Regions from separate parts of the Marinobacter sp. EVN1 genome, predicted to be linked through region 3. Evidence: predicted binding sites of a transcription regulator. Region 3 holds the regulator's gene; each other region holds the start of a gene.
The links. The regulator FliA, encoded in region 3, starts transcription of late flagellar genes. The targets are predictions, from matches to a motif close to CTAAAGTTTNNNNNNNNNNNGCCGNTAA.
Positions count from the first base shown of each region.

Region 1 (9,976 bases), on a different contig from region 3:
CTGCTGCAGTAATGCTAATCGATGGGAAAGCGCCGCTGACACCCGATATGTCAACAGTCAAATTGGTGGTTTCGCCATCGTTAAAGATGTCTCCCAATGTTTTTGATGAAGCGTCTGTCAGTGAGAGTATGCCGCTTGTTTCGTTCACCACGCCACCTATCATGTTACCGCGAGCATCAAGGCCACTTACGCTGATCGTTTCGCCCGTATTTGCTCCCACCTGAAACGTCTGGGTGTTGAAGTTGCCATCAAGTATCTTCAAACCATTAAATGAGGTTTGGCTGGCAATCCGGTTAATCTCTTGGATACGTTGTTGGACTTCCTGGTTCAGAGCTTCCCTGTCAGAAGGGCTGTTTGTCGCATTAGCTGACTGAACGGCTAGCTCACGAATTCGCTGCAAGTTAGAAGTCACCTCATCCAAAGCGCCCTCCGCCGTCTGTGCCAATGAAATCCCGTCGTTGGCGTTTCTAATGGCAACATCGATACCCTTAATTTGCGATTGAAAACGTTCGGAAATAGCAAGTCCAGCAGCATCGTCTTTCGCCGAGTTAATTCTCAATCCTGAAGAAAGTCTCTGTAACGCGGTGTTCGCATCATTTTGAGAGGAGTTCAGATTTCTTTGTGCGTTCAGTGACGCAATGTTGGTGTTTATTACCTGAGGCATTTGGATCTCCCTGCATCGGTGCTCTGGGATTGGCAATACCTCAAGATGGTATCGCCTGTTTGACTAGTAGGATAATGCTCGTTTGTTTTACTGGATGCTTTGATCGTGCCAGATGTAAAAAAACGTAATTAATACAGTTGGATATGGTATTTCCAAGAAGTTCGGAAGGAAGGTGCGGTGAAATTTTGACGGCAAGCTATTGCCGTCTTCATGAGTTGATTGTTAAACGCGTGGTAAAAAACAACCTGTTTTGGCAAAGTAAATGCCAGCCTGAAACATATTTTTGGAATTTACGGAGATAGCCCTAATGGTGAGCCATCAAGATGATCCGGCGCGCATATACCTGCAGCGAAAGGAGAAGAACCTCAACTATTTCAAGGTTCATCTTCCGCGCATCTATCAGATGCTTGACAATCTGATGCTGACCCGCGCCGAGTTGGTTGTCACTCCTGGTGAAAAGGATGTCGATATGACGTTTGATGGTCGGTCATGCTATCGAGGGCTTGCGCGTGAATACTCACGTGACGAGGTGCGTGACTTCTTAAAAGACCATCGCCCGGATAGGAGGTTTCTGACGTATAGTCCGGCTTGGCCTAGTTCTTACAATAAACAGAGGTTTGCAGCGCGTAGCATTCAAAGAATTATAGAGATGAGTCCAGTAACCCCTGAAAATTTTCAAGGCTATAAGCGTGGCAGCGTGTTTCCTTCGATTGTTTTCCTGGGGTGTGGCTTAGGATTCCATATCGAATCGATGGTTGAGCAAGCGACAATAGTCAACGCCATTGTGGTGGAGAGGGAGCCTGAAAAATTTGCGTTGAGCTTGTTCACCGTAGACTGGGCAAAGATCTGTTCTACCTTTCAAAAGAAAGGTTTTTCCTTAAACTTCGCGATCGGTTTTGCCTCCAGCGAGATGGAATTGAGGGATCTATTATCCCGGCATTTGGCCCATAGTGTCCCACTTTATCCTTACACAACGCTCTACTATAACCACCTAGCGGACATTGAGTTAGCGAGAGTCGCTATGGATGTTGGTCGGGACCTTGCGCTTGTTGCTGCGAGCTGGTCGAACTACGACGACGAGTTGATGCGCCTAAAAAATTCAATTGCCAACTGTCGCCTTGGAATCAAGTATCTTCCACGGAGAAACCTCAGTGGTCACAACAAGCCGGTAGTAATCGTTGGCAGTGGACCCTCGTTAGATGAACGATTAAGCAGCCTCGTGGCGATCAGGGATCGGGTTGTCGTTGTTAGTGCCGGTACAGGGCTTCGGCCGCTTTTAACCGCCGGGATAAAGCCTGATTTGCATGTTGAACTAGATCCGAATTACATGATCTACGAGCTTCATTCAGAACTTGGCAGTGATCTGTTGAAGGAAACCACGTTGTTGGCGGGCAATGAAGTCAATCCCAAGGTTGCTTCGTTGTTTGGCCGAGCCTACACATTTTATAGGTTTGATAGCGCTCTATCGTGGTTGGCTGGTGTTGGTCAGGACGGATTTGTTAATTGTAACCCGACCTGTGTAAATGCAGCGTTATCGATACTTCATACCTTGGGTTGTAGAAAGATATTCATGCTCGGGACGGATTTTGGTTATGTAGATAATGCTCATGATCATTCGTCATATTCGGTATATGGCGAAAAAGCTGTCGGTGAGGTAGCGGCTGGGCTTCGTAAGTGGGTAGGCGAATCTAAAAGGCAGGATTTCTCAGTGCCTGCGGCCTCTGGAATTGGGGTGGTTCAAACCCGCTTCGATTATTATGCAGCAAAGGTCAATGTTGAGGGTTTTCTTCGAGAAATAGCAAGAAAGGCGCCAGAGACAGAGGTTTTCAACTGTTCAGATGGCGCTGCAGTTGAGGGCGCACTTTGGTTGGCTCCACATGAATTTGAGTCAACCGTAAATCGCTTTACTCACGATGAGATGACTGACCTTGAAAACCTAATCGAGAGCAACAGTCGGAGCATCTCCAGGTCCACCCTCGATGATGCCATGCCATCTGTGGAAGGCGAATTGGAGAGGGGGGCGGCGCTTCTGAAAAAAATAATCTCAAAAGAGCGTTTACGTGGCCGCAAGGACTTGGCCTTGCTTGCGAATACGCTCCGTCTTGTATCCAAAACCTCCGGGTTAACGGAAAAAAAACCGGTTACTGCGGCGCAGCAGTACCAAAGTTGGGTTTTAGGCGGAACAGTGCTGCATTTTGTACATGTGGCTTTATGTCATGGTTTCGCCTGCGAGGATGAGGATCTGCCAGCTTTTATGACAACCTGGCGGGAGGGGCTGTTGAAGTTCCTTGATGAAGTTGCCGAGCATTTTTCGGGGGTTGTAGCTGAGCAAGAGCGATTGGAAGAAGATCCTTGGATGAAAATGAATTTCGAGTCAAAGGAGCCGGGGTGGTCATAACTCAGCCGCCTCAATTTACAAAGTTTAACAAAAGAGTGTCGTTTTTTTCTAAAGCATCGCTTGGTGCGGTCGTTAAGTCAGATAACAGGGTCGCGCTAGCTACAAGGTGCGTTTCTCGGCGACGACCTTTTCTCGAAGTGATGACTTGTTATTAAGGGGAAATACTATGGCTCTGGGTATCAATACCAACGTTGCCTCTATCAACGCCCAAAACCAGCTTGGAAAATCTCAAAATCTAGGTGATCAGGCTCTGCAACGCCTTTCCTCCGGCCTTCGGATTAACTCCGCTAAAGATGATGCCGCAGGTTTGGCGATCGCGACCAAATTTGATGCCCAGATTCGGGGTCTGACGGTTGCCCAGCGGAACGCAAATGATGGTATTTCTTTGTCGCAAACAGCTGAGGGTGCTTTAGATGAAGTCACCAACAACTTGCAGCGAATTCGTGAGCTGGCTGTACAGTCTGCGAACGCTACGAATAGCGATAAAGACCGTATCGCTCTGAACCAAGAAGTTAGTCAGCGTAAAGACGAGATAGATCGAATTGGTTCTGTAACTAAGTTCAACGGAACTGCCTTGTTGGATGGAACTTTCACAGCGCAGCAGTTCCAAGTCGGTGCAAACAACTCGGCAGTTGATCGTATCTCTATTAGTATCGCTACAAATATCAATGTTGCGGCAAGTGGATTAAGTGTTACGGCGACTGCGTCAACTGTGGCAGGCGCTCAGAGTCTGCTGGATCAGGTTGATGCTGCTCTCGACACCGTGAACGGTTTGCGAGGAACTTTGGGTGCTGTGCAAAACCGCTTTGAAAGCACTATTTCTAATCTTGGCAACAGCATTGAAAATTTGAGTGCCTCACAAAGTCGGATTCTCGACGCAGATTTTGCCTCGGAATCGGCGAAGTTGGCCAAGGCCAATGTATTGCAGCAGGCTGGTATCTCAGTGCTGGCACAGGCTAATGCTCGGCCAAATCAGGTTCTATCCCTCCTGCAGTAATTGGGGTAGCACGGTGAACCGTCGGCTCTTCCACTAGGAGAGCCGGCTTGCGCCGTATCAGGAAAGTGAGGTGAGTCATGAATGACGTGAACCTGAATAGCCCGGATCTCAAATTGGTGCGTTACGGTAGCCAGTCTCCGGCTCGGGCAAACGCGTCGCCTCAGAACGACGGTAGTATCGTCTCCGCTCAGGTAGTAGCCTCATCAGTTGAGCAAGCGTCGCGGATCGAGTCGCTTAAGCCCCAGGAGTCGCCCGGGGCAGGCAAAGTGATGGCGAGGTCTGTTGAACCGGCCGGGCAATTGGATGAGGCAGTGTCTCAGTTGAACGATTACGTGCAGTCGGTCAGCAGGGACTTGCAGTTCGAGGTGGATAGCGAACGAGGGCAAGCCATCGTCAAGGTAGTTGATCAACAGACTCAAGAAGTTATTCGCCAGATTCCGGATGAGGTTGCTTTGAGGTTGGCAGAAAAATTGCAGCAGGATGAACCGCTGACGTTATTCAATGTGAAGGTGTGATTTTTTGCCGCTGGCCGGCATTGGGTTACGGTTGTTCAGCGCCGCCGCATCCGCAAGGATCCGGCGGTGATTTTGTTTATAGCTGGTTTTGTCGTTACGAACTGTAACATTAAATCGTTGAGAAAGTGGCAAAGCTTTGCCGCCTTCGGCCGTTAACTAGGTCGTAGCAAAAGCCTTTTTAGGAGGCAGATTTATGGCAGCAATTTCATCGTTAGGAGCCGGTTCGGGTATTTTTACCAATGATCTGGTTAACCAGCTCATTGAGGCAGAGCGCGCGCCTACTGAAATGCGTCTCGACCGGCGAGAATCTGAGACCCAGGCAAAAATTTCTGCCTATGGACGGATTCGTAGTGCTCTTGAAGCTCTGCGCTCTCCTATGGAAGCGCTGAGCAAGTCTGACAGTATGAGCGCGTATACTGCTTCTTCATCGAATGAATCCGTAGTTCGTGTCACTGTTGAGTCTTCTGAAGCGAGCAGGGGCAGTTATAACCTAGATGTGAAACAGTTGGCTCGTGCTCAGTCTTTGGCTTCTACTGAATTTACGGATCGTGATACCACTCCAGTCGGAACCGGTACATTGACCTTGAACGTGGGAGGCAATGCAACGGATATTGTCATTGACGAGTCTAATAATACTCTTGAGGGAATCGCTGAAGCCATTAACGGTGCAAATGCCGGAGTTTCTGCGGGTATCGTGGACACCGGTAGTGGTTATAGATTGGTAATGTCGTCGGATGAATCTGGTACCGCCAATGAGGTCTCGATTTCGGTGACAGATAACGATAGTAATGACATCGACATGAGTGGTTTGTCTCAGTTTGTCTTTGATGGCGTTACTTCTAATATGGAGCAAACCGTAGCTGCTAAAGATGCGATTTTGGATATCAACGGTATTGAAGTGACGCGGTCGAGCAACACTGTCGAGGGGGTTGTTGATGGTGTCACTTTCACTCTGACGGAAACTGGAACCTCAACGGTTAAAATTGCTCAAGATCCTGATGAGGTGACTGGCCGGGTGCAGGCCTTCGTCGACAAGTTCAATACGCTCCAAGATCAGGTTAAAAGTGTTGCCGGATACAACCCTGCCTCTGAAAGAGGCGGGGTTTTGAATGGTGATTCGGCGATCCGTGCCATTCAGAGCGAGTTGCGCCAAATGCTGACGTCAGTTCCGACGGGGCTGGAAGATTCGCCGGTTCGTATGTTGGCAGATATTGGCATCACGACGGATCCGAGCAGTGGTAAGCTTGAATTTGATCAGACTAAGTTCAAAGAGCAGCTAAAAGCTAATCCTGATGAGGTGACGGCGCTTTTTTCTGAGTCGGAAAGTGGGGACGGAATTGCACGCCAGATGGTGGATTCGGTTGAAAAGTTTTTGGCCAGTGACGGCACGCTGGCAAACCGAACAGAAGGTCTCAGCAAGACACTTGAACGTATTGAAGATGAGCGTTTTGAGCTAGATGACCGGATTGCTAGTTATGAGGAAAGGTTGATTCGGCAATTTTCTGCGGCAGATCAGTTGATTTCTCAGATTCAAAGTACTGGCAATTATGTACAGCAGCAATTGGCAGCTTTGGCACCGCAGAATAGTAGCGGTAATTAAAGGCGAAAGTTTGATTTCTGTCGTCCCTAAAACGACAAAGAATATCGCGGAAAGAGGTTGATTATGAACGGTTTACAGGCATACCAGCGCGTAAACACCCAAACCAGTATCACTGATGCAGACCCGCACAAACTGATTCAGCTGCTTTACAGCGGAGCCATTGAGCGCATAAACATGGCAAAGGCAAGGATTCAGGCAAGGGACTTTGAGGGCAAGGGCAAGCTCATTTGCAAGGCTCTTGAAATTATTGGAGGACTGCGCGGTTTCCTGGATTTTGATAACGGTGGCGACTTAGCGGTGCGACTAGAGGCGCTTTATGACTATATGGAGCGTGCTTTGTCGCAGGCCAACGCCAAGAATGATATTGCGAAATTGGATGAAGTGATTGAACTGCTTCGTTCAATCAAAGAAGGCTGGGACGGCATCCGCGAAGAGGTGGTAAACCAGCAATCCCAGGCCGCTGGCTAACTTCGCACAATTACCTCCCATGGCGCCCCTATCCTTTGGCAGGGTAGGGGCTTTATAGCCATTCCCCCCGCCATCCCGTACAATGTTGCCCTTCTTTTCAACACATCCATTCTGTTCAGTCTGGAGCAAGGGCATGTCTGATATTAAAAAGGTGGTGCTGGCCTATTCCGGTGGCCTGGATACTTCCGTCATCGTTCGGTGGTTGCAGGATACCTATAACTGTGAGGTGGTAACCTTTACCGCCGATATTGGCCAGGGCGAGGAAGTGGAGCCGGCGCGTGCGAAAGCCGAAGCGCTGGGCGTTAAGGAAATCTACATCGAGGACCTGCGCGAGGAGTTTGTGCGCGATTACGTGTTCCCGATGTTCCGCGCCAATACCATCTACGAAGGCGAGTACCTGCTGGGTACCTCTATCGCCCGCCCGCTGATTGCCAAGCGCCTGATCGACATTGCCAACGAGACGGGTGCAGACGCCATCTCTCACGGTGCTACCGGTAAAGGTAACGACCAGGTTCGTTTTGAGCTTGGCGCCTATGCCCTGAAGCCAGGCGTGAAGGTGATCGCTCCCTGGCGTGAGTGGGATCTGAACTCCCGCGAAAAGCTGCTCAAGTATTGTGAAGAGCGCAACATCCCCGTGGAAATGAAGAAGGGCAAGAGCCCGTATTCCATGGACGCCAACCTGCTGCACATCTCCTACGAAGGCATCAACCTGGAAGACCCCTGGGCGGAAGCCGAGGAAGACATGTGGCGTTGGAGCGTATCTCCGGAAGCCGCGCCGGACAAGCCCACTTACGTGGAGCTCACCTACAGGAAAGGCGACATCGTTGCCGTTGATGGTCAGGAAATGAAGCCCCACGTGGTGCTGGAAACCCTGAACAAGCTGGCCGGTGAAAATGGTATTGGCCGCCTGGACATCGTCGAGAACCGCTACGTGGGCATGAAGTCCCGCGGCTGTTACGAAACTCCGGGTGGTACCATCATGCTGCGCGCCCACCGCGCCATCGAGTCCATTACTCTGGACCGTGAAGTGGCACACCTGAAGGACAGCCTGATGCCGCGCTATGCTGAGGTGATCTACAACGGTTACTGGTGGTCCCCGGAGCGTGAGGCTCTTCAGGCGCTGATCGACCAGACCCAGAACTACGTGAACGGCACCGTTCGCCTGAAGCTTTACAAGGGCAATGTAGACGTGGTCGGCCGTAAGTCTGACGATTCTCTGTTCGATGAGAAGATCGCCACCTTCGAAGAAGACCAGGGTGCTTACGATCAGAAAGATGCGGAAGGCTTTATCAAGCTGAACGCGCTGCGCCTGCGGATTGCCGCTGGCAAAGGCCGCAAGCTTTGATGGTTTGTTGATGCCCTGAAAACGCCCGGTTCATAACCGGGCGTTTTTGTTTATACTTTTCAAACAATTCCAACAACGAAAGTCATCACCATGAATGCGTTGGGCACAGCTTCCGTCGCCGCTTTGCGGCAGTATGTTCGCTACGCCGATGCCAAAGGTATCGCGGTTGATCCGCTGTTTGAAAAGGCGGGTTTGAAGCCGGAGATCCTGGATTCCGATGAGGGCCGAATCGGCGGTGAACAGCTCCAGGCATTTATTCACCTGCTGGCCGAACATACCGGTAACCCGGTATTGGGACTGGAGACCGGCGACTATGTGCAACCCGGTTCCTACAGTGTGCTGGGTTACATCACCATGAGCTGCGCCACGTTGGGGGAAGCGGTTACCCGTATTGCGCCCTATGAGAAGCTGGTGGGGGATATGGGTACCACCCGCCTCAAGATGAAGGGCGATTCCGCGACATTGATCTGGACCTGCAATTTTACCGATCCTGTGGTGTGGCCCCAGGTGGTGGACAATGTCTTTGCCTCCTGGATCAACTATGCGCGATGGCTGGCAGACAGCACGGACGCCACGCCGCTGGAAGTTCGCCTGAGGCGGCCTTCTCCCGGCCCGGAGCATGAGAAGGCCTATGCTTTGCGCTGGCAATGCCCTGTACAGTTTGATGCAGAGGAGGACAGTGTCACCTTTGCTCAGGCACTGCTCGCAACCCGCCTGCGTCAGCCAGACCCGCTATTGCGAAAAACCCTGGAAGCACACGCATTGTCTCAGTTGGCGTTGCTCGACACCGACACGGATCTGACCAGCAAGGTAAAGCAAAGCATCCAGAAACAGCTCGCCGAGGGCATTACCCGTCAGGATATGGTCGCCGAGGATCTTGGGATGACCAGCCGTACCTTACAGCGAAAGCTGAGTCAGGAAGGGGTGTCGTACCAGAAATTGCTGGATGAGGTGCGCCAGCAGATGGCGGAGGACTATTTGCAGAATACCGACATGAGTATTCCGGATATTGCCTTGCGCCTGGGCTACAGCGAAACCACGTCGTTTCACCGAAAGTTCAAGGCCGCGACGGGTAAGACGCCGGGGGATTTTCGCAGGCAATAAAAAAGCCAGCTTATAAAAGCTGGCTTAAGAAATTCGGAAAGAACGAAAGTGCCTGAAAAATTCGTTGATCCTGAGGAATCCACCTGCGGTACCCATATGGCGGCGGAGGTACTACTCGGCTCCTCCGCCATGGGTGGATACTGCTTGATTCCACAATGTCAGAATAAGCCTGATCGCCTTTCCTGTCTGTTTGTGAAGTGTGTCCCAGTGTTACTGTTTGTGATCGCTACACACCTTCCCGTATCTCCGGGGTGGTTTCGGTGAAACGACGGGTTTCATAGGCATCTACCAATCCTTGCACGGCTGCGCGCTCCAAATCCTGCACTGTTGGCGTGCCGTCCTGGGCATCGGCTTTGCACAGGGCCATACCGGCCTCCACAGAGATGAAGCCGGCGGTGGTTTTCAGGGCTTTGTGGTTGATGCCGTCAAAAATGCGCCGGAACGCGGTGGTGGTGCAGTGATCACTGTTGGGAAAGTAGGAGACAATCGCAAACTGGTTATCACCCACCCGACACAGGGCATCAATCGGGCGAATCAATGTGCTCAGGCGCCGGGCGATGCCGATCGACAGTTCGCTCATCACGCTGGGCGGATGTTTGCGCTTCAGCTCTTGCCAGTTACGGATGCCGCACATGACGTAGGCGGTTGACCCGCCCCGGGATTCGGCGTGGCGCAGGGTTTTCTGCAAGCGCTGACGCGCGTATTTGTTGTTGGTCAGCCCGGTTTCCAGATCAATGATGTTGCTGGATTCCAGTTCCCGGTTGTTCTCCACCAGCAGCGCGTTGGCGCGCAGCAGGGTGTTCTGCCGGTCTGCCATGCGGTCCGCCGCAAAGATGCGAGGGATGAGCTGTTTGGTCATGTCTGATTTGTAGATGAAGTCGTCCA
Region 1 is NZ_AXCB01000023.1:7,770-17,745, reverse strand. Features, by position in the region: gene Q674_RS31710 (flagellin) at 1-664, opposite strand, end outside; gene Q674_RS31705 (6-hydroxymethylpterin diphosphokinase MptE-like protein) at 948-3,062, shown strand; gene Q674_RS31700 (flagellin) at 3,229-4,059, shown strand; gene Q674_RS31695 (flagellar protein FlaG) at 4,137-4,574, shown strand; gene fliD (flagellar filament capping protein FliD) at 4,768-6,174, shown strand; gene fliS (flagellar export chaperone FliS) at 6,238-6,642, shown strand; gene Q674_RS31680 (argininosuccinate synthase) at 6,776-7,987, shown strand; gene Q674_RS31675 (AraC family transcriptional regulator) at 8,078-9,091, shown strand; gene Q674_RS31670 (response regulator) at 9,318-9,976, opposite strand, start outside.
Region 1: a site for FliA is predicted at 4,703-4,730, ahead of fliD (flagellar filament capping protein FliD). Genes of this name have one in related genera too.

Region 2 (9,976 bases), 540 kb from region 3:
CCTGGGTAGTGCGGGCGGTGGATGTGGAGTCCATGGCTTACACCGATGATGGCGAATTCACCAAACCTGTCATTACCGGCTCACCTGCCAACGATGATTCCTGCCGGGAGACCGTTAACCTGGGCAGCGACTGGACTCTGGAAACCGCTAAATAAACGCGTTACTGGTCACCGCCTCGTAGAGGCTTGAGTTGGCAGGCACATAATGGTTTGCTTGCCAGAATTCCGCACCTTCCAGCCCGGCACGGTAACAGGCCATCAGAACGCTGCTACCGGTAAGCGTCGAAATGGCCTGCAGCGCCTCCGGCTGCCGAATACCTGTCTTCCGGCTGACAATGCCCGCAACCATACCTGCCAGCGCCTCTGAGTGGCGAACGGGTTTCGGGCTCAGGGCGCAGCTGGCACCGTAGAGCCAGGCGGCAGCATAAGTACGAACCGCCTCTGGCGATTCTGACAGTTCCAGGCCTTTCACCCGGCAATCCCGCTCCTGCAATCCCGCCAAAATGTGCAATTGGGTGAAGAGTTCAGTTCGATCCGGTGTCGTCATGCCTTTATAGTGACCCGCTTCTTTGCCCGAACTGGCGATCCTGCGCGCGGAACTCCCGGAATTATCGGCTTGCGGCTCGGCGCCTGCGGCACCGGCAGGAACAAAGGATTCTGTCCGCGACAGGGTAATCACCCGCGCGGCTAACAGCGCCAGCAGGGCAATCAGCCCCAGTTCTGTCATTGTGACCAATCCATTGACCATCGTGGTATTCCTCTGAAAACGGAGCGACAAGCTGAATCACTGGGTGATTGTAACGTTGTGTAACCGGTAGGGCAGTGGGCAAACCCCGAAAATGGCACTGAAGCCCGGTTTAGCTTTGAAAAATGTGATGCCAGTCCCAGGGGGTCAGCAGGTGGGCATGGTCTGAAGGGCCAGTTTGCGACGAATGAAACGGCCCAGGGCGTCGACACCGATGTTCAGCAGGGCGGTAATCAAAATCAGCACCATGGCACGATCAAAACGAATATTCTGAATGGCACTGTCGACGTAAAAGCCGAGAGTGTAGATACCAAGGATGCCCAGTATCGCCGTTTCGCGCATGATGATTTCCCAGCGGTAGAACAGGAATGCCAGGAATGAGCGGTAGATGCGGGGCACCAGTTCCCAGCTGTAGCGGGAAAAACCCACCGGAGCGTCCGGGCGCAGGTGAATGGTGTTGGTCTGCCGGCCAATCAGGTGGCCGATAATGCCACCGTTGTGCAGGGCCAGCGCCACCACGGCCGGCAGCATGGAAGGCCCCCACAGCTGTAGCAGAATATAAGCAAGAATGTATTCCGGTGTCGAACGGGCGATCACCAGAAACACATGCCCGGAGGTACGCCGCACAGGGCCACCGAAATGATTCGAGATCAGGGGGAAGGCCAGCAGGGACAGAATGCCGGTGGCCACCAGCGCTATCTGCGTCAATACCACGGTGTTCCAGATGCCTGGCAAAGCTTCCGTTATCAACACATCGGATAACCACGCCCAGATAGCCGCAAGCCCTTCGCCATCCCGGATGGGTGAAGGAATGATGTCCTCAGTAAAGAAGCGTTCCACGTTGCCCCAGACAATGGGCAGACCGTCCCCAAGAAAAAAAGGCGCTGCAAGAATATAGATCGGCAGTAGTTTGGGGCGAACCCATAAGGGCATGGTGGCGATCAGCACATAGAACAGAATCAGCATGGCGCCGGCATCTGAGTACAGACCCTGGGAGAATGAGGATTCCAGGTAGAAACCCAGAGTCGGAAGCCCCACAAAGCCCAGGATGGCAGAGGAGCGCAGACCACACTCGAGCCGGTAGGCCGTATAGGTGCGCATCTGAACCCAGCAATCGGGGATACGGGCATACAGAAAGGCGGCAATGGATGAGGTTCCCGGTGGCAGCAGACGGCCCGGTTCCGGGTCTGCCTCTTCCAGGATTTCCGAATAGACCTTGGCGAAGATGCCGGAATAGGGAATGGCAATGGCCAGCACACCCGTGAGCGGGTGGAAACCGAAAAACTGAAGAAAGATCAGCGCCCAGAACAGCTCATGGATGGCACGGATAAAGGCGCAGAAGATTCGTACTGGCAGAAAGCGGTACACCAGCGCCAGCAGGAAGCCGCAGATACTCCCGAGAGTTACGCCCACGAAGGCAAAAGCTACGGTCCGCAGCAGGGCAGTGAGCAAGCCTTCGGTACTGAAAAAATTGGGTGTGGCCACGCCCAGAAAGAAGCGGCCAAGATCCTGCCAGGGGTTGGCTGTGGTAATGGCAATGTCCGCAACCAGCAGCCCGAGCAGCGCAACGGCAAGAAAAATAAAGCTGGCTCGTACGGTTGGGTAGGCGAACATGCTGAGAGTGGGTGCCTGTCAGTAGAGAACGGAAATGTCAGCGGCTGTCAGCTCGCTGGCAGGCTGGTCCAGGGCAATCTGGCCATCCTGAATACCGATGATGCGGGTACAGTGTGCCAGTGCCATCTCCACATCATGCAGCGCAACAATACTGGTCGTGAATTGATTGGTAAGCATGGTCATCACCTGCTGAGCCATTGGCCCGTCCAGGGCGGAAATGGGCTCATCCGCCAACAGCGTCGGTGCCTGCCGATAAAGCGCCCGCGCAATGGCCACCCGTTGCCGTTGCCCACCAGACAGCGCCGCCGCCGGAATCCAGAGTTTTTCCGGTATGCCCAGTTCGGTCAGTAACGCCCGGATGGCGTCTTTGTCCCGCCGGAATGGCCGGATCAGCGTGACGGTGTTGTACCAGGTGCCATGCTGGTCAAGTTGCCCCATAAACACATTGTGGAAGACGGGGAGCGCATTGACCAATCCCAGGCCCTGAGGCACCAGCGAAGCCTTGCCATCGAGCCGATCGTACAGCAGGCGAATTAGGGTGGATTTGCCGGCACCGCTCTTGCCAACCAGGCCAACGTGTTCGCCTTCGTTGATTCGGAAGGAGAGCGGGCCGATAACCCGCTCTCCGTCGAAACTGGCGGTCAGGCCGTTGAAATCAAAGCCTGACATCAATCGAGAATTCCGATGTTTTCCGCCGTCGCACGAATGGGCTCGTAGTCGTCATTGGAAGCCGGAATGAAACCGGAGCGGGGGAAGCTCTCCAGCAAGGCGGGATCGTCCAGGTTCAGCAGGGCTTCGGTCACCTTTTGCTTGAAGCCATCGCCGAAACGCTCGTCGACATCACCACGGATGGTCCACTGGTAGTCCGGGTAGGTGGGGGTTTTCCAGATCACCTGAACGGAATCGGTATCGATGTTGCCGTTTTCCAATTCCTTTTCCCAAACCTGGAAGTTCAGGGCGCCCACTTCATAGGTTCCAGCCTCGACCAGGCGCAGAGTGCGGGTATGGTTGCCACTGAAGCCAACGCGGGAGAACAGGGAATCCGGCGCTTCGTTGAAGACATCCCGAATGTAGAATTCCGGCATCAGGCGGCCCGAGGTAGAGCCTTTGGAACCGAAGGTAAAGGTTTTGCCGCGCAGCTCGTCTTCCAGCTCATCCAGGCTGTCGGCCGGCTGGATTCCAGTGCTGGTGTTGGCGATGAAATAGGTCTCGAAGGCTTCATCTTCAACCCCCTGGGCAATAGCTTCGGAACCCGGAACCAGTCGGCGGGCCTGAACACCAGACAAGCCGCCAAACCACGCCAGTTGTACCTGATTATTGCGGAAGGCGGAGACCGCAGCGGCGTAGGATTTCACCGGGATGTAACGCACCTCAACATCCAGCTGCTCCTGAAGATAGTCAGCCACGCCACGAAAGCGCTCGACCAGTTTGGTTTCATCTTCATCCGGAATGGCGGTGAACACGAAAGTGTCTGCCTGAACGGTGGTTGCGGCTGCCAGGGAGAGCAAGCCCGTAGCCAGCCATTTTCTGAGGTTGCTGATTGCCATAATGAATCATTCCTTTGCGAGGTGGGGTTTGGTGAAAAACGTTGCCATGTACTTGAAAACCCAGTCAGGATACCGTGATTTCTATCAAGTCTGAACCGGTATACGAGGCAAGGCTTTACCTGGTGCAATGCCACATGCACAATTTTTCAAGATCCTGACAAGTGAGCGCCATGCGACTGACCATAGTAACTCCGGCTGGCCCGGACTCAAAAGCAGGTAATCGGGCCACCGCACTACGCTGGCAGATGTTGCTGGAATCAGCCAATCATCAGGTGGAAGTGGTGACGCAATACGAGGGCCAGGAAACAGACTGCCTGATAGCCTTGCACGCCTGGCGAAGCGCTGAAGCCGTAAAGCATTACCGGCAGGTGTGGCCGGGGAAACCCTTGATTGTGGTGCTGACCGGCACCGACATTTACCGCTTTCAGCACGAGTTTCCGGACATCACACGGGCCTCCATGGACGCCGCCGATCTGTTGATTGGTCTGCATGACCTGGTGGCCGAGGATATTCCCGAACGCCATCACGACAAGTTGCTGTGCCTGCGGCAATCCGCGCCCAAACCACCAGTCGCTGGCAGCGCCCGGGCAGAGAAAGACCAGTTCCACGTGTGCGTTATTGGCCATCTCCGTGATGAAAAGGATTCTTTGCGTGCGGCCTGGGCCTGCTATCACCTGCCAGAGCAATCCCGCATTGTGGTTTCCTGCGCCGGTAAGGCCCACAACGAGGAGTGGCGAGTAAAGGCGCTGGAAGAGAGCCGGTCCAACCCTCGGTTTCATTATCTGGGAGAACTGGACAAGCCAAAGCTGGAGCACCTGATGGCCGTGAGCAATCTCATGGTGATCAGTTCCGTTATGGAGGGTGGGGCGAATGTCGTGTCGGAAGCCTGCCGGGCGGGTTTGCCAATTCTGGCGTCGGACATTCCCGGCAACCGTGGTTTGCTGGGCGATGACTATCCTGGCTATTTCCCGGTCAAAGACGATGAGGCTTTAGCGAGGCTGATGTTGCGTGCGGAAACCGACGCGGAATTTCTCGCGGAATTGCGGTCGAAGGTAACCGCTCTTGCGTCCACGTTTACCCCGGAGCGCGAACTGGAAAGCCTGGAACGGGCACTGGCCAGATGTAATCAAGGGTAGGCCGCTGGCCTACCCTTGATTACAAGGCACTTACCTGCGAAACAGGTTTCAGAGCACCTTTTTCGCTTCGGCAGACAGCTCACTGAACCCTTTCAGGCTCTTGAACGCCTCCAGTTTCTGCTTGTCAGCATCACTGGGATTGGCAATCTGCTCAATGGAGGTAATGCCAGCCTCTTTCATTTTCTTCGCGGTTGCCGGGCCAATGCCCTTCACACGAGTAAGATCAGACTTGTCTACCGGCTTGGCCGCTTTTTTCGGAGCTGCGGTTTTGGGCTTGGCGGTGCTCGCTTTCTTGGCGGCGGGCTTGGCAGCGGTGGCTTTCTTCGCAGGAGCTGCTTTTTTGGTGCCACTGGCCTTCTTGGTTGACGCGCTGGGCTTGGAAGCGGACTTGCCACTTTCCTTGGACGCGATACCCAGGCGCTCCAGCAACGCCGACTGCAGTTCATGGAACTCGTTCATGCGGCGTTCAAATTCGTCGTTGAAGCGCTTCATTTCACGGTCACGCAGCTCATCCATGTCTTTGAGCAGCTTGCGCACCGGTTCCTGAACCTGGTTCTGCAGATTGTCGAACTGCTTGAGGGCGTCGTTAATCAGCCCTTCAATCTGGGAGGATGTTTTCTCGAACTCTTTGTTTACTTTCTTGACGATCTTATCAACGCTTGGTTTGGCTTTCTTTGCCATGGAGTGTCTCCTTACGGAAGGGAAGTGCAGGTGAAGTGAACGGGTATCAGGCCATCTGTCGCATACCGGAAGCGGGACTGGACCCGCGCCGGGATTTCAGACTCTGTTTCTTGAGAACAACTTCTCTTATACGCCTCAGTTTATCGGAAAGCGGTGATTCGTATTGGGTGCTTAACTCAACAAAATCAATGGAGTAGAAGAAGTTGCTACAGTGTTTTCTCTTCTCGGTGACCAGGCCGGTCAGGCCTTCAGCACGGATTTCTTCAAACGGCATATCCATCACAAGATCGAGAACCACGGTATCTCCGGGTTCAAACAATTTGTCCGTTTTCATCACGCAGCCGTAGCTGTCGAGTTCATAAAGTCGCGCTTCTACGGTTTCCTTACGGAAAATGCCGTGTCGAATTCGGAAACGTGCGACCAGGTCCGGTAGTTCTTCGTTCATGGAACGCTTGCTCTGCTATTGAGATCGGCCAGATATTCTGAACATTTATTAAACAATAGACGGGCCAGAAACTTTTGGCAATGCCGTCAGCCATCTACCGTAGCCCGTTCATGGAAATAATCAGGATTTGGCCCCCTATGCGGGGCCAAATCTGCCCATTAACGGGTTTTCAGCTCGTAAAGGTCGACACGGCGATCCTTCAGGTTAGTGACAGAACCTTCGTTTCTGACCAGCTTGAGCTTTTCCAGATCCATGTCTGAAAACATGATCATTTCGGTGTTTGGTGTGGTTTCTGCCATCACTGCGTCATGCGGGAAGGCAAAATCCGACGGAGAGAATACCGAAGACTGGGCATACTGAACATCGAGGTTTTCCACCTTCGGCAGGTTGCCGACACTGCCGGTAATCACCACGTAGCATTCGTTTTCGATGGCCCGGGCCTGGGCACAATGGCGCACGCGCAGATAGCCGTTTTTGGTATCGGTCCAGAAGGGTACGCAGATAATGTCCACATCCTGGCTGGCGGCGATACGGCCCAGTTCCGGAAATTCGATGTCGTAGCAGATCATGATGGCGACACGGCCGGCATCGGTATCGAACACCTGGAATTTATCACCACCCTCAATAACCCAGTCGCGGCGTTCGTGGGGCGTGATGTGCACCTTGCGCTGCTCGTCCACACGGCCATCCCGATGGCACAGGTACGAGACGTTGTAGACCCGGTCGTCTTCAATCAGCGGCATGGAGCCGGTGATGATGTTGATGTTGTAACTCACGGCCATTTCCGACATTTCGTTACGGAACTGTTCGGTGAAACCGGCCAGGAACCGAATGGCCCGGGTCTGATCCATCTGGTCGGTCAGGCCCATCAGCGGGGCGTTAAAAAACTCCGGGAACAGGGCGAAGTCACTTTTGTAGTCCGACAGTGCATCCACAAAGTACTCAACCTGCTTGAGCACTTCTTCCACCGAGGTGAATTCCCGCATCTGCCACTGCACCGCACCCATACGCACCTGGGTTTTTTTGACGCTCAGTACGGGAGACGGCGGCGTGTAAAGAATGTTTCGCCATTCCAGCAGCGTGGCGTAGCCCAGGGATTTCTGGTCTTCCGGCAGGTATTTGTGCATCAGCCGGGTGACCTGGAAATCGTTGGAGAGTTGGAATGTCAGGATCGGATCGTAGATTTCTTTGCGATCCACTCTCTGGATGTATTCTTCCGGGGTGTATTGCTCAGAATACTTGAAGTAATTGGGAATACGGCCGCCCGCGAGGATGGCTCGCAGATTCATGGAGCGGCAAAGCTCTTTTCTGGCCTCATACAGACGGCGGCCCAGTCGATAGCCACGGTATTCCGGGTCTATGAACACATCCAGGCCGTAAAGCGAATCGCCATTCGGGTTGTGCCAGATCTTCTCGTTCCGCAGAATAAGGTCGTCGTAGGCATGAGGGTTGCTGAACCTTTCGTATTTCACGCAAACCGTGAGGGCCACGGCTATCAGCTGGCCGCTGTCTTCAATACAGATCTGGCCATCCGGGAACTGTTCTACCAGTGCCTTGATGGTGTCTTTCGGCCACGCGCCACCGATATCGTCGTAAACCCGATCCATTAGCTCTTGCAGCTGGGCGTAGTCGTCCAGTGTCAGGTTACGCAGATTCAGGTGGAGCTCTTCGTGAGCCATAGGGTTCTCCCCGGTCTAACTGGTGAATGTGCTTTGATCTCAGCATTCTAGCAAAGAGTGTTCAAGACTTCGCAGCATCTGCCGTTAGTAAGTATGTTTCGACTACACTAAACGATAAAAGCAATTTGTTTTAACCCTGACTGGAGGCCGTCAGCTTGAACCTATCATTTGCTCAGAAATTGCTCATAGCAATTGGGTCCCTGATCGTGCTGATTATGGGCGCCCTGACAATATCCAACGATATTCGGCTTCGCTCGACGACAGACCGCTACGTCAACGCGTTGATGAGCGATGCGGTGGCGCAGAGTACGTCGAGTATTGCCGATTGGCTCAATACCCGCCTGGATATGGCGGAAGCGACGGCGAAGGCACTGGAACGTACCGGCAACGACGATAATGCCCGCGTTCTCATGGAGGCGATGACGGAAGGCGGTAACATCAAGGATGTGTATGCTGGCACCGAAGATGGTCGCATGCTGATGCGAAGTGCCGAGGTGGAGGCCACGCTTCCAGCCGATTATGATCCCCGGGTTCGCCCCTGGTACCAGAAAGCCCAGCGTTTGGGGCAGGCATCTTTTACCGATCCGTATCTGGATGCCACCTCAGATGAGACCATTATCTCCGCAATGGCGCCTATCAGGCGGGGGAACTATGTTGGCGTGGCCGGCATGGATATCAGCCTGAACACGATCGACCGGATGTTGTCGACCATTACGTTGGCCGATACAGGCTATGCGGCATTAATCAACAATGCCGGCACGGTTCTGTTTCATCCCAACAGCGAGATTGTTGGCAAGAACATCAGCGGTATGATCGGCCAGCAGCCGGTTCTGGACGGTTCCCTGCAAGGTTTTGAGAGCGATGGTGCCGAGTGGAGCGTCAGTTTCCATCCCATCAGCGAAGCCCGGGCCGTGGACTGGTACCTTGCCACGTTCGTGAATGAGAACCTGATCAGCGCGCCCATTGTCGAGGCTCGGACCATGGGCCTGGTCATCGCCGGGGTTGGGCTGATTGTTGCGTTGATCGTGCTCTACTTTGCGATCCGTTTCCTGCTTGCGCCGGTTCGCAGACTGAATGGCGCCATGTCACGAATTGCCTCTGGAGATGCAGACCTTACCAAGCGTCTCGATGACTCAGCCTCTGATGAGTTTGGTCAATTGGCGCGCAGCTTCAACAGCTTTGTTGAGAATATCCAGCAGGTTGTGAAAGAAGTGAAAGAGGGCAGTGACGAGCTGGAGGAAAACGTAAAATCACTCCGGCAGACCTCCAGCGACAGCCGTTCCAGCGTTGAAAACCAGCAGCACGAGATCGATATGATCGCCACGGCAATCAACGAAATGTCGGCGGCGGCTGGTGAGATTGCCCAGAATGCCCAGCAAACCGCGGAAGCCGCCGAGAATGCGGACCAGGAAAGTCGCGGTTCCCTGGAGACTGTCACTTCGTCCCGGGATGCGGTGCAGAAGCTCGTCGGTGAGATTAACGCTGCCGCTGAGGTGATCGACACCCTTGGCAAGGATGTTTCGTCGATTACGACCGTACTGGAAGTGATTCAGGGTATTGCCGAGCAGACCAACCTGCTGGCACTGAACGCGGCCATTGAGGCGGCGCGGGCAGGGGATGCGGGACGCGGATTTGCGGTGGTGGCCGATGAGGTTCGGAATCTCGCTCAGCGTACCCAGTCTTCCACCGAAGAAATCAACAACATGATCGAGCGGCTGCAGAAAGGTGCCAACGATGCGGTAGACGTTATGAAAGCCTCTACGGCGGTATCCAACGTGAGTATGGAAAAAGCGCAGGATGCGATGGAGTCTCTGAACCGGATTGTAGAGGCGATTACCGCCATCAGTCAGATGACCTCACAGATCGCCACGGCCTCCGAGGAGCAGACATCGGTGACCGAAGAGTTGAATGCGTCCATCACCCGCATTGCTGACCAGGGCCAGGAAGCGGCCAAGGCGGCCAGCGAGAACGATGTTTACAGTGGCCACATCGAGACTATCGGCAGTGTGCTGAATGACAAGGTAACCCGTTTCCGGGTGTAATTCGTGGCGGCCAGGGATGGCCCGCTAGTCTCCGACACTCAGTAGCTCAACGCGGCGCTCCAGGTTTTCCAGGGTTCGACGCCCGACA
Region 2 is NZ_AXCB01000070.1:701,518-711,493, forward strand. Features, by position in the region: gene Q674_RS40480 (hypothetical protein) at 1-155, shown strand, start outside; gene Q674_RS40485 (hypothetical protein) at 148-726, opposite strand; gene Q674_RS40490 (PhnE/PtxC family ABC transporter permease) at 892-2,358, opposite strand; gene Q674_RS40495 (phosphonate ABC transporter ATP-binding protein) at 2,377-3,027, opposite strand; gene Q674_RS40500 (putative selenate ABC transporter substrate-binding protein) at 3,027-3,905, opposite strand; gene senB (selenoneine biosynthesis selenosugar synthase SenB) at 4,076-5,041, shown strand; gene Q674_RS40510 (helix-hairpin-helix domain-containing protein) at 5,090-5,722, opposite strand; gene Q674_RS40515 (hypothetical protein) at 5,769-6,167, opposite strand; gene Q674_RS40520 (bifunctional GNAT family N-acetyltransferase/carbon-nitrogen hydrolase family protein) at 6,326-7,846, opposite strand; gene Q674_RS40525 (methyl-accepting chemotaxis protein) at 8,002-9,888, shown strand; gene Q674_RS40530 (transporter substrate-binding domain-containing protein) at 9,913-9,976, opposite strand, start outside.
Region 2: a site for FliA is predicted at 7,907-7,934, ahead of Q674_RS40525 (methyl-accepting chemotaxis protein). Genes of this name have one in related genera too.

Region 3 (9,976 bases):
AGATTGGCCACTGCCTTGTGCATGTGTTCGTCTTCGCTTTCGGAACCCAGACGCTGCAGGCGGTTACGCACCAGCACCAGTTCGCCCACCATGTTCATGATGTCGTCCAGGCGCTTGGTATCAACCCGAACCGTGGTTTCGCCCGCTGGTGCGGCCTCACGGGCAGGTGCAGGGGCCGGCTTGGCAGCGGCCTTGCTCTCGGCTTTGGCTTCCGCTTTCTTTGGTTCCGGGGCTGGTTCGGCCTTGCTTGATGGAGCCGGCGCAGGCTTGGGCTCACCTGCGGCAGCCCCCGCGCTTGGGCCTGCACCCTTGCCATGCAGTTCGTCCAGCAGGTTCTCGAATTCGTCGTCGGAAATCAGATCGGCGTCACCGGATGATTTCTCCGAGCCACCGCTGGTGTCGATATCTGCCTTGGGCGCTTCATCTTCCGCAGGCGCGCCGGCAAACTGGCCCTTGCCGTGGAGTTGATCCAGCAGGGCCTCAAATTCATCGTCGGTAATCTCATCACTGTCTGAGCCGCCGGCGGATTCTGCCGGGGTGCTCACCTGCTCGTTGCCGACCGGTTTCTGGCCATCGGATTTTTCATCCGCCAACGCGTCCAGCAGTTGCTCGAACTCTTCGTCAGTGATATCGCCCTGATCCCCTTGCTGTCCGACATCCGCAGACGACGGCTCCTGTGCCGGGGTTGGTGCTTCCACCGCCGGTGCATCCTCGGACTCGGGTTTGGCGAGTGCATCCAGAGCTTCAATCAGTTCGTCCGGCGCGGGCGTCGGTTCTTCCCGGTTGCGGACTTCTTCGAACATGGCATTAACGTTGTCCAGCGCCTCCAGCACCACGTCCATCAGGTCCGGTGTTACCTTGCGCTTGTGATTCCGGAGAATATCAAACACGTTCTCCGCAGAGTGGCAGCAATTAACCAGTGCCTCCAGTTGAAGGAAGCCTGCGCCCCCTTTCACGGTATGGAAGCCACGGAAAATGGCGTTCAGCAGATCGCTGTCATCGGGATGCTGCTCCAGATCCACCAGCTGCTCCGACAACTTTTCGAGTATCTCGCCGGCTTCTACCAGGAAGTCCTGCAGGATCTCTTCATCAGCATCTAACGCCATGCGTCACCCTCTTTATTATCAGAATCCGAGACTGGACAGCAGATCGTCCACATCGTCCTGTCCCGAAACTACATCTTCCCGCTCATCGGCCTTGATCTGGGGCCCTACCCCTTTTTCGGCCGATTCTTCTTTTTCTTCAATCTGATGCACTGTGCCGGTCAGTTGATCAACGTGGCTGGCCATCACCACCAGACCAAGAAGGTTGTCTTCCACCTCTTTCACCAACGCGGTGACCTTCTGGATAACCTGACCGGTAAGATCCTGAAAATCCTGAGCCAGAAGGATTTCCGACAGGTTCTGGTACAGACTGTCGGAGTCTGTCGTCAGGCCAGCGAAGAACTTGTCGATGCGACCGTAAAGCTCCCGAAACTCCGCAGGCTCCATTTCACGACGGCGCAGACGCTGCCACTCATCCCGCAGGGCAACCGCTTCATCCCGCATGGCGTGAGCCACCGGCATGCTTTCCTCAACCAGATCCATGGTGCGGTTCGCCGCCTGGCTGGTCATCTGAACCACATAGGCCAGACGGTCAGAAGCGTCGCTCATCTTCGACAGCACTTCTTTCTGCTCGGCATTACGCGGGTCTATCTGGAAGTTCCGGATTGCCTCATGGAGGCTGCGGGTCAGTCGCCCCACTTCCCGATACAGACTCTGATCGCGAACCTCGCTCAGTTCATTGATCAGGGTCATCGCCTTGGCATAATTCCCGGCGTTTACATTCTCGGCCAGGTCGGAGGCCTGCTTTTGAAGCTTCTCCGCCACCTCCGGATCAAGGCCCTGATGGTTCTGTTTGGTATCACTCATGGCGAGCCATCCGACCTCTGGTTACTGGATTCGTTCGAAGATTTTCTCGATCTTTTCCTTCAGCACGGCTGCCGTGAAAGGCTTGACCACATACCCGTTCACCCCGGCCTGAGCCGCAGCCACGATCTGGTCCCGCTTGGCCTCTGCCGTTACCATCAGAACCGGCAGGTTCTTCAGGTTTTCATCAGCACGGACAGCCTTCAGAAGGTCAAAGCCCGACATGCCGGGCATGTTCCAGTCAGTCACCAGGAAGTCATACTTGCCGCTTCGGAGCATGGGCAACGCGGTGTTGCCATCGTCTGCTTCATCCGTATTGGTGAAGCCGAGATCTCGCAGCAGGTTTTTGATGATGCGTCGCATTGTGGAGAAGTCATCCACAATGAGAATTTTCATGTTCTTGTCCAATGGGACCTCCAGTCAGTAACACCCGGAATTCATTCAGCCTTTTGGAAGTCTAGCAGGCTGCTACCTTAAGCGCTTATTGTGTGGTGTTTGCGCACGTTGTAAAGCATCGTTTACCAAAAGCTACACAGCTTGCTGAAAGAGAAACACAGCACCTGGCCGATCAGTCGTTGTCACCATCCCGCCACTCGGCCAGCCGGCTGCGAAGTCGCAACGCCGCCTGGCTGTGAATCTGGCTTACCCGGCTCTCACTGACCCCTAGCACCGCACCGATTTCCTTGAGGTTGAGCTCTTCCTGGTAATACAGGCTCAATACCAGCTTTTCACGCTCAGGCAACTGCTCAATGGCGTCTGCGAGACTTCGCTGGAAAGCGCCTGAAGCAATACCGTCCAGCGGATTATCACTCGCTTCTGCTTCTTCTATCGGCAGCTCGCCGGATTCATTGAGCTCATCAAGACTAAAAAGTCTACCGCTGTTAGCGTCGGCGAGTGAGGCATGATACTCGTCCAGACCAATGCCAAGCTCTTCAGCTACTTCGGCATCCTGGGCCTCGCGCCCGGTACGATCTTCCACCTGCTTGATAGCACTGGCGATTCGCCGGGCGTTGCGATGCACTGAGCGGGGCACCCAGTCGCCTTTGCGGATCTCATCCACCATGGCGCCGCGGATGCGAATCCCTGCGTAGGTTTCAAAGGTGGCACCTTTGCCGGAAGAATAGCGCTGCGCGGCCTCCAGCAGTCCAATCATACCGGCCTGCATAAGGTCTTCCAGCTGCACTGATGGCGGCAGCCGGGCCATGAGATGAAGGGCGATTTTCTTGACCAGCGGCGCATGCTCTTCAATCAGGGCTGAAGGGCTCCTGGCGCCGGCCTGATGGTAAATTCCCAGATTTTTCGCCAATGTCATGTATCCGGTTTTCTTGTAGGACTGGATTCAGATCAGACTTCGACGAGCCGCTCCACGAAGAATTCGAGATGCCCCCTGGGAGAGGACGGCAAAGGCCAACTGTCCACTTTTTCGGCCAGAGCCCGGATAGCCAGCGAGGCTTTCGCCCTCGGATAGGCATCCAATACCGCTTTCTGTCTTTGGACGGCTTTCTTGACGGCCTCGTCGTAAGGCACGATACCTACATATTGTAGTGCCACATCCAGAAAACGCTCGGTGACCCGGGTCAGTTTTTCAAACAGATGGCGGCCTTCCTGCTCATTGCGGACCTGGTTTGCCAGGATACGGAAGCGGTTGGTGCCATAATCCCGGTTCATCAGCTTGATCAACGCGTAGGCATCGGTAATGGAAGTAGGTTCGTCGCAGACCACCAGCAGAAGTTCCTGCGAGGCCCTGAGGAAGCTGACCACCGATTCAGAAATACCTGCGGCGGTATCCACAATCAGAACGTCAATCTGGTCGCCCAGCTCACTGAAAGCGTTGATCAGGCCGGCATGTTCCATGGCGCTGAGCTGGGTCATACGCTGAGTGCCGGAGGAAGCCGGTACAATCTTGATACCACCAGGGCCATTCACCAGCACGTCTTTCAGATCACAATCGCCGCTGAGTACGTCTTGCAGATTTCGATTGGCGGTAATGCCGAGCAACACATCGATGTTGGCGAGCCCGAGATCCGCGTCCAGCAAGACAACCCGGCGCCCCTTCTGGGCCAGGGCGATACCGAGATTGACCGAAACATTGCTCTTGCCGACACCGCCCTTGCCGCCGGAAACCGCAATCACCTGAACCGGATGTGGTCTGCTCATACTGTTATCAGTCTCTTACTACGTTCTTGTACGGGCACGCGTGCCGGTGTTTTATTCTGGTCGCCAACGAGGCTCAGGCACCTTCGGCGACTGTCTGTGCGCTCTGCACGGCCTTAAGCCGTTCTACGCCCAGGCGCACTAACGGAATGGCCTCCGCCCTCTGGAGATCTTCCGGTATCTTCTGGCCATCGGTGTACCAGGCCACCGGTAAGCTGGTCTCCATAACGAACCCGAGCGCTTCGCCCAGGGTCAGGGCCTCATCAATCTTGGTCATGATGCAGCCTGCAAGGTTTGCCATCTTATAGCAATGCCACACGGATTTCATGATACGTGGCTGACTGGTGGCGGAGACCACCAGATGTGTACGGATATTGTGATCGCTGCGAGCCAACTCCGCCAGTTGTTCCTGGTAACCGCGGTCGGCACTGGTCAGGCCGGCAGTGTCAATCAGCACCAGGTGTCGATCCGATAACTCATCAAGAATGTCATCCAGGGAATGGCTCTCATCCACCACACGCACGGGCACATTCAGGATGCGGCCGAACACGAAGAGCTGCTCATGAGCGGCCACACGATAGCGGTCGGTGGTCACCAGTGCCAACGAATCCGGACCATGCTCAAGGACGTAGCGGGCCGCCAGCTTGCCAATGGTGGTGGTTTTGCCAGACCCGGTTGGCCCGACCAGGGCATAGATACCGCCGGCATCAAGCCAGTCTTCGCGACCGGTACGAACGCCGGTCGCCAGCATTTTCAGTGACTGCTTCCAGCCGTCCTCCAGACGCCCGGCCCGGTGCCGACGGGACAGAGAGCCGGCCAGCTCCGCGCCCAAACCGAACTCCTGCAGGCGCTCGGCCAATCGTTGCTGAACTGCGCTGTTGCCGGTCGGCGTGGCAGTTGCAGCCTTACCACTGACCAGATCACGCAGAGAGCTGATTTCGGCACGCATACTGGCCAGTTCATCGGCATAGCCACCGGCGCCGGATTCGCTACCCGCAAACGGCTTTGCCAGCGCTTCATCACTGGGACGTGACGCCGGAAAATCGGCAGTCTCGAAAGACAAGGACGACGCCACGCCACCTGAGGCGCCACTTCCTGCGCGCTTTTCCCGAACCTCACGAATGCGACTGCGGGACCGGTTCAGCTCCTCTTCCAGCCGACGATGCTGCTCGGCCTGCATCTCTGCCAGCCGGGAGCCGTTGGTGGCTTCAACCGCCCTATCGCCAAGACGCTGACGCGCCATGTTTTCGTCGTAGTCGAGTGCCGTCACGATCTCAACACCACCATCAACCCGGCGGTTAGACAGAATAACGGCATCCGGCCCCATTTCGTGGCTTACCTGCTTCAGGGCCTCAGCCATGGACTGCGCAAAAAACCGTTTTACTTTCATGCTGTTTCATCCTCCCACCGGCAAGCACTCTGGCTCCCCGCGATGCTCCGTCGGTTTATTGACCCACAGAAGCGACTATCGTGATCTGTTTGTTATCCGGGATTTCCTGGTAAGAGAGCACATGCAAACGCTCTACCCCGTAGCTGGCAAACTTCGCCAGTACTGGCCGCAAGGGCCCCGAAACCAGCAGGATGGCGGGCTTGCCGAGCATTTCCTGGCGCTGCACGCTGTCCTGAAGGGATCGTTGCAGCTTTTCCACCATGTTGGGCTCAAGCACCAGACCAATGTCATCCTGACCGCCGGATTGTTGACTCTGCTGAACAGACTTCAGCAATAACTGTTCCAGGTCTGGATCCAACGTGATAACAGGGATTTCGGCGTCGTTGCCACAAATACTCTGAACAATCATCCGGCGCAGCGCCTGGCGGGCTACCGTGGTCAGTACTTTCGGGTCCTGACTCTTTGGATGCACGTTCACGATGGCCTCGGCAATGGAGCGCATATCCCGCACCGGCACTTCTTCTTTCAACAGGTTCTGCAAAACTTTCAACAGGATGCTGATGGAAATCGTGGTCGGCACCAGTTCCTCCGCCAGCTTGGGCGAAATCTTCTCCAACTGGTCCAGCCACTTCTGGGCTTCTTCGTGGCCAATCAGTTCATGAGCGTGTTTCTGCAGGATCTGATTCAGATGTGTCGCCACCACGGTACTCGCATCCACCACGGTGTACCCCAGGGTCTGGGCCTGATCCTTCCTGTCGGACTCAATCCAGATGGCGTCCAGGCCGAAGGCGGGGTCCTTGCCGGCAATGCCTTCAACTTTGCCAAACACCTGCCCCGGATCAATGGCCAGCTCCCGCTCCGGATGGATCTCGGCCTCGGCAATGGTCACGCCCATCAGGGTAATCCGGTAGACGTTCGGCATAAGATCCAGGTTGTCGCGAATGTGCACCGAAGGCATGAGGAAGCCCAGATCCTGCGAAAGCTTCTTACGAACCCCTTTGATCCGACTGAGCAATTGTCCACCCTGGGATTTGTCTACCAGCGGGATCAGCCGGTAACCCACTTCCAGCCCGACAATGTCCACCGTGGCCACGTCATCCCATCCGAGCTCGCGGGTTTCCCCCGGCGCCGGCAGTGCCTGCCCCTCGCTGCCCGGACGATCCGGAGAAATTTCCGCACCCTGCCGGGCCGCACCACCAGCCATGCCGCCGCGGCCAACAAAACCACCTTCATCCTCAACCGTTTGCTGCTGTTTCTTCCAGATAAACCAGGCTGCGCCAGCGGCCAGCAAACCAAGGCCGAGAAACGCGATGTGGGGCATCCCCGGAATCAGGCCAAGCAGAATCAGGATACCGGCCGCAATGCCCAACGCTTTGGGAGCGCTGAACATCTGCTGAATGATCTGGCCACCCATGTCCTGGCTGGACGTTACCCGGGTAACCATGATGGCGGCCGACGTGGAGAGCAACAGCGAGGGAATCTGGGCAACCAGACCATCACCGATGGTCAGCAGGGCATAACGCTCCATTGCCAGACCAAAATCCAACCCGTGCTGCATCATGCCGATAGCCACACCACCAACGATGTTGATAGCCAGGATCAGCAACCCCGCAACGGCATCGCCTTTCACAAACTTCGAGGCGCCGTCCATAGAACCGTAAAAGTCCGCTTCCTGAGCGATTTCCGAACGGCGTGACTTGGCCTCGTCCTGATTGATCAGCCCGGCGTTCAGATCGGCATCAATCGCCATCTGCTTGCCAGGCATGGCATCCAGAGTGAAGCGGGCACTGACCTCAGACACCCGGCCGGCACCTTTGGTGACAACCAGAAAGTTGATGATCATAAGGATGGCGAAAACCACCAGACCAACAGCGTAGTTTCCCCCAATCAGGACTTCACCAAAGGACTCGATCACCTTACCGGCAGCATCGCCGCCCTCATGGCCGTTCAGCAATACAATCCGGGTGGACGCCACGTTCAGGCCCAGCCGCAACAGGGTGGCCACCAGCAATACCGTGGGGAAGGAGGCAAATTCCATCGGCCGCATGGCGTACACACAGACCAGCAGAATGACGATGGACAGAGTGATGTTGAAGGTGAAGAACACATCCAGCAGGAACGCCGGCATGGGCAGAATCATCATGCCAAGCAGCCCCATCAGCATCAGGGGGATGCCGAGGTTCCCCCGCGTCAGGGATTTGACGTTGTTAAGGACTAGAGCTCTGTCCATGCCGGGTCTGTCTCCACGTATCTGTGCCTGCGGGCATTTTCCGGGTCGAAAATCTGACACCGGGGGTCGCTTTCCGGGTGGTATCGCAAGAACCGTACCAGCCCTTGCAAAATTTGACGTCTGAGCACCTTTCAACGCCTGACGCAGCGGCCCAGATACGGTATCCTTTCGCCATTTGCATTATCCCGATTCAAGCCAGAAACCCGAACACACAGGTGACCCCATGCCGATCCATGAAGTGAAGCACCCTCTGATCCGCCACAAGCTCGGCCTCATGCGCCGCGCCGACATCAGTACCAAAAACTTCCGAGAGCTGGCACAGGAAGTTGGCGCGTTGCTGACTTACGAGGCCACCAAAGACTTCAATCTTCAGGAAAAAACCATTGAGGGCTGGGCCGGCCCGGTCTCCGTGGAGCAGATCCACGGCAAGAAGGTAACCATCGTGCCCATCCTACGTGCCGGTCTGGGCATGCTGGACGGTGTCCTGAGCCTGATTCCGGTGGCCCGGGTGAGCGTGGTTGGCCAGATCCGCAACGAAGACACCCTCGAAGCGGAAACCTACCTGGAAAAACTGGTAGGCGAGTTGGATCAGCGCATGGCCCTGATCATCGATCCGATGCTGGCTACCGGCGGCTCCATGATTTCCACCATCGATTTGCTCAAAAAGGCCGGTAGCACCGAAATCCGGGCTCTGGTTCTGGTGGCTGCGCCGGAGGGCGTGGAAAAGGTTCTGGAAAAACACCCGGACGTGTCCATCTACACCGCATCGGTGGATGAGCGCCTGAACGAGAAAGGCTACATTCTGCCGGGCCTGGGTGATGCCGGCGACAAGATCTTCGGCACCAAGCAGAAGGACGTCTGAGCATGCAGGACCATAACAACGATCCGGTCTGGAAACAGGCTATTGCCGGTTCCCAGATGCTGCTGGTGGCTTTTGGCGCCCTGGTACTGATGCCACTGATTACCGGCCTGGACCCGAACGTCGCGCTGTTCACTGCCGGCCTGGGCACTCTGATTTTTCACATTGTCACCGGTGGCCAGATCCCGATCTTCCTGGCTTCATCGTTCGCGTTTATCGCGCCGGTGCTGGCCTCCAAAGGCCGCTTTGGCCTGGAAGAAACCCTCGGTGGCCTGATGGCCGCAGGCATTCTGTATATCATTCTGTCCGGGGCGATTCGCCTGCGTGGCACCGGCTTCATTACCCGGCTGCTGCCTCCGGTGGTGATTGCACCGGTCATCATGACCATCGGCCTGGGGTTGGCTCCGGTAGCCGTGTTTATGGCTACAGGCAAAACCGGTGACGGCCAGACTCAGCTGGTGCCCTACAACACTGCCATATGGATTGCCATGATCTCTTTGGCCGTGACCATCATCATGTCGGTCTGGGCCAAGGGCATTTTCCGGCTGATCCCGATCATGTTCGGTGTCCTCGTGGGTTACCTTCTCTCTGCCATCATGGGCATTGTTGACACAACGCCGATCCAGCAGGCTGAGTGGCTGGCAATGCCAAACTTCGTAGCACCGGCGTTCAGCTGGGGCGCTATCCTGTTCATGATTCCGGTCGCCATCGCACCAGCCATCGAACACATCGGCGACGTTCTGGCCATCGGTAACGTTACCCGCAAGAACTATCTGGAAAAACCGGGCTTGCACCGTACCCTGCTGGGTGATGGTCTGGCCACCAGCGCTGCCTCGCTGCTTGGCGGTCCTCCCAACACCACGTATTCCGAGGTAACCGGTGCGGTGATGCTGACCAAGAACTTCAACCCGAAAGTTATGTGGTGGGCGGCGGTGGTTGCCATTGTTCTGGCGTTTGTCGGCAAGTTCGGCGCCGCGTTGCAGACCATTCCGGTACCGGTTATGGGCGGCATCCTCTGCCTGCTGTTCGGTTCAATCGCCGTTGTGGGCCTGAATACCCTGATCCGACATCAGGTGGATCTGTCCCAGTCCCGTAATCTGGTGATCGTAGGCGTGACCCTGGTCTTTGGTATCGGCAACATGGCGCTGGGCCAACTGGAAGGCATCGCCCTGTGCGCAGTGGTTGCCATCATCCTTAACCTGATCCTGCCGGGCGAACGGGAAGCCTGGGGCAAGCGGATTCACGAGCACGAATCCAGCTGACCCCGCGGAAAGCAATATCCTGCCTCTATTCCGATCCCCGGAATAGAGGGCTTCAGATATCACGCCGCATATCGGGCGGAATCGGGAAGTCCGGCATGCCGGGCTTCGGCCCCCGGCCCTTGCGGAACTGACGCAGCTGGAAGACGTAGGCCAGCACCTGAGCAATGGCCATGT
Region 3 is NZ_AXCB01000070.1:163,902-173,877, reverse strand. Features, by position in the region: gene Q674_RS38045 (chemotaxis protein CheA) at 1-1,106, opposite strand, end outside; gene Q674_RS38040 (protein phosphatase CheZ) at 1,125-1,910, opposite strand; gene cheY (chemotaxis response regulator CheY) at 1,932-2,315, opposite strand; gene Q674_RS38030 (RNA polymerase sigma factor FliA) at 2,476-3,219, opposite strand; gene Q674_RS38025 (MinD/ParA family protein) at 3,252-4,064, opposite strand; gene flhF (flagellar biosynthesis protein FlhF) at 4,138-5,451, opposite strand; gene flhA (flagellar biosynthesis protein FlhA) at 5,507-7,681, opposite strand; gene upp (uracil phosphoribosyltransferase) at 7,905-8,543, shown strand; gene Q674_RS38005 (uracil-xanthine permease family protein) at 8,546-9,802, shown strand; gene flhB (flagellar biosynthesis protein FlhB) at 9,855-9,976, opposite strand, start outside.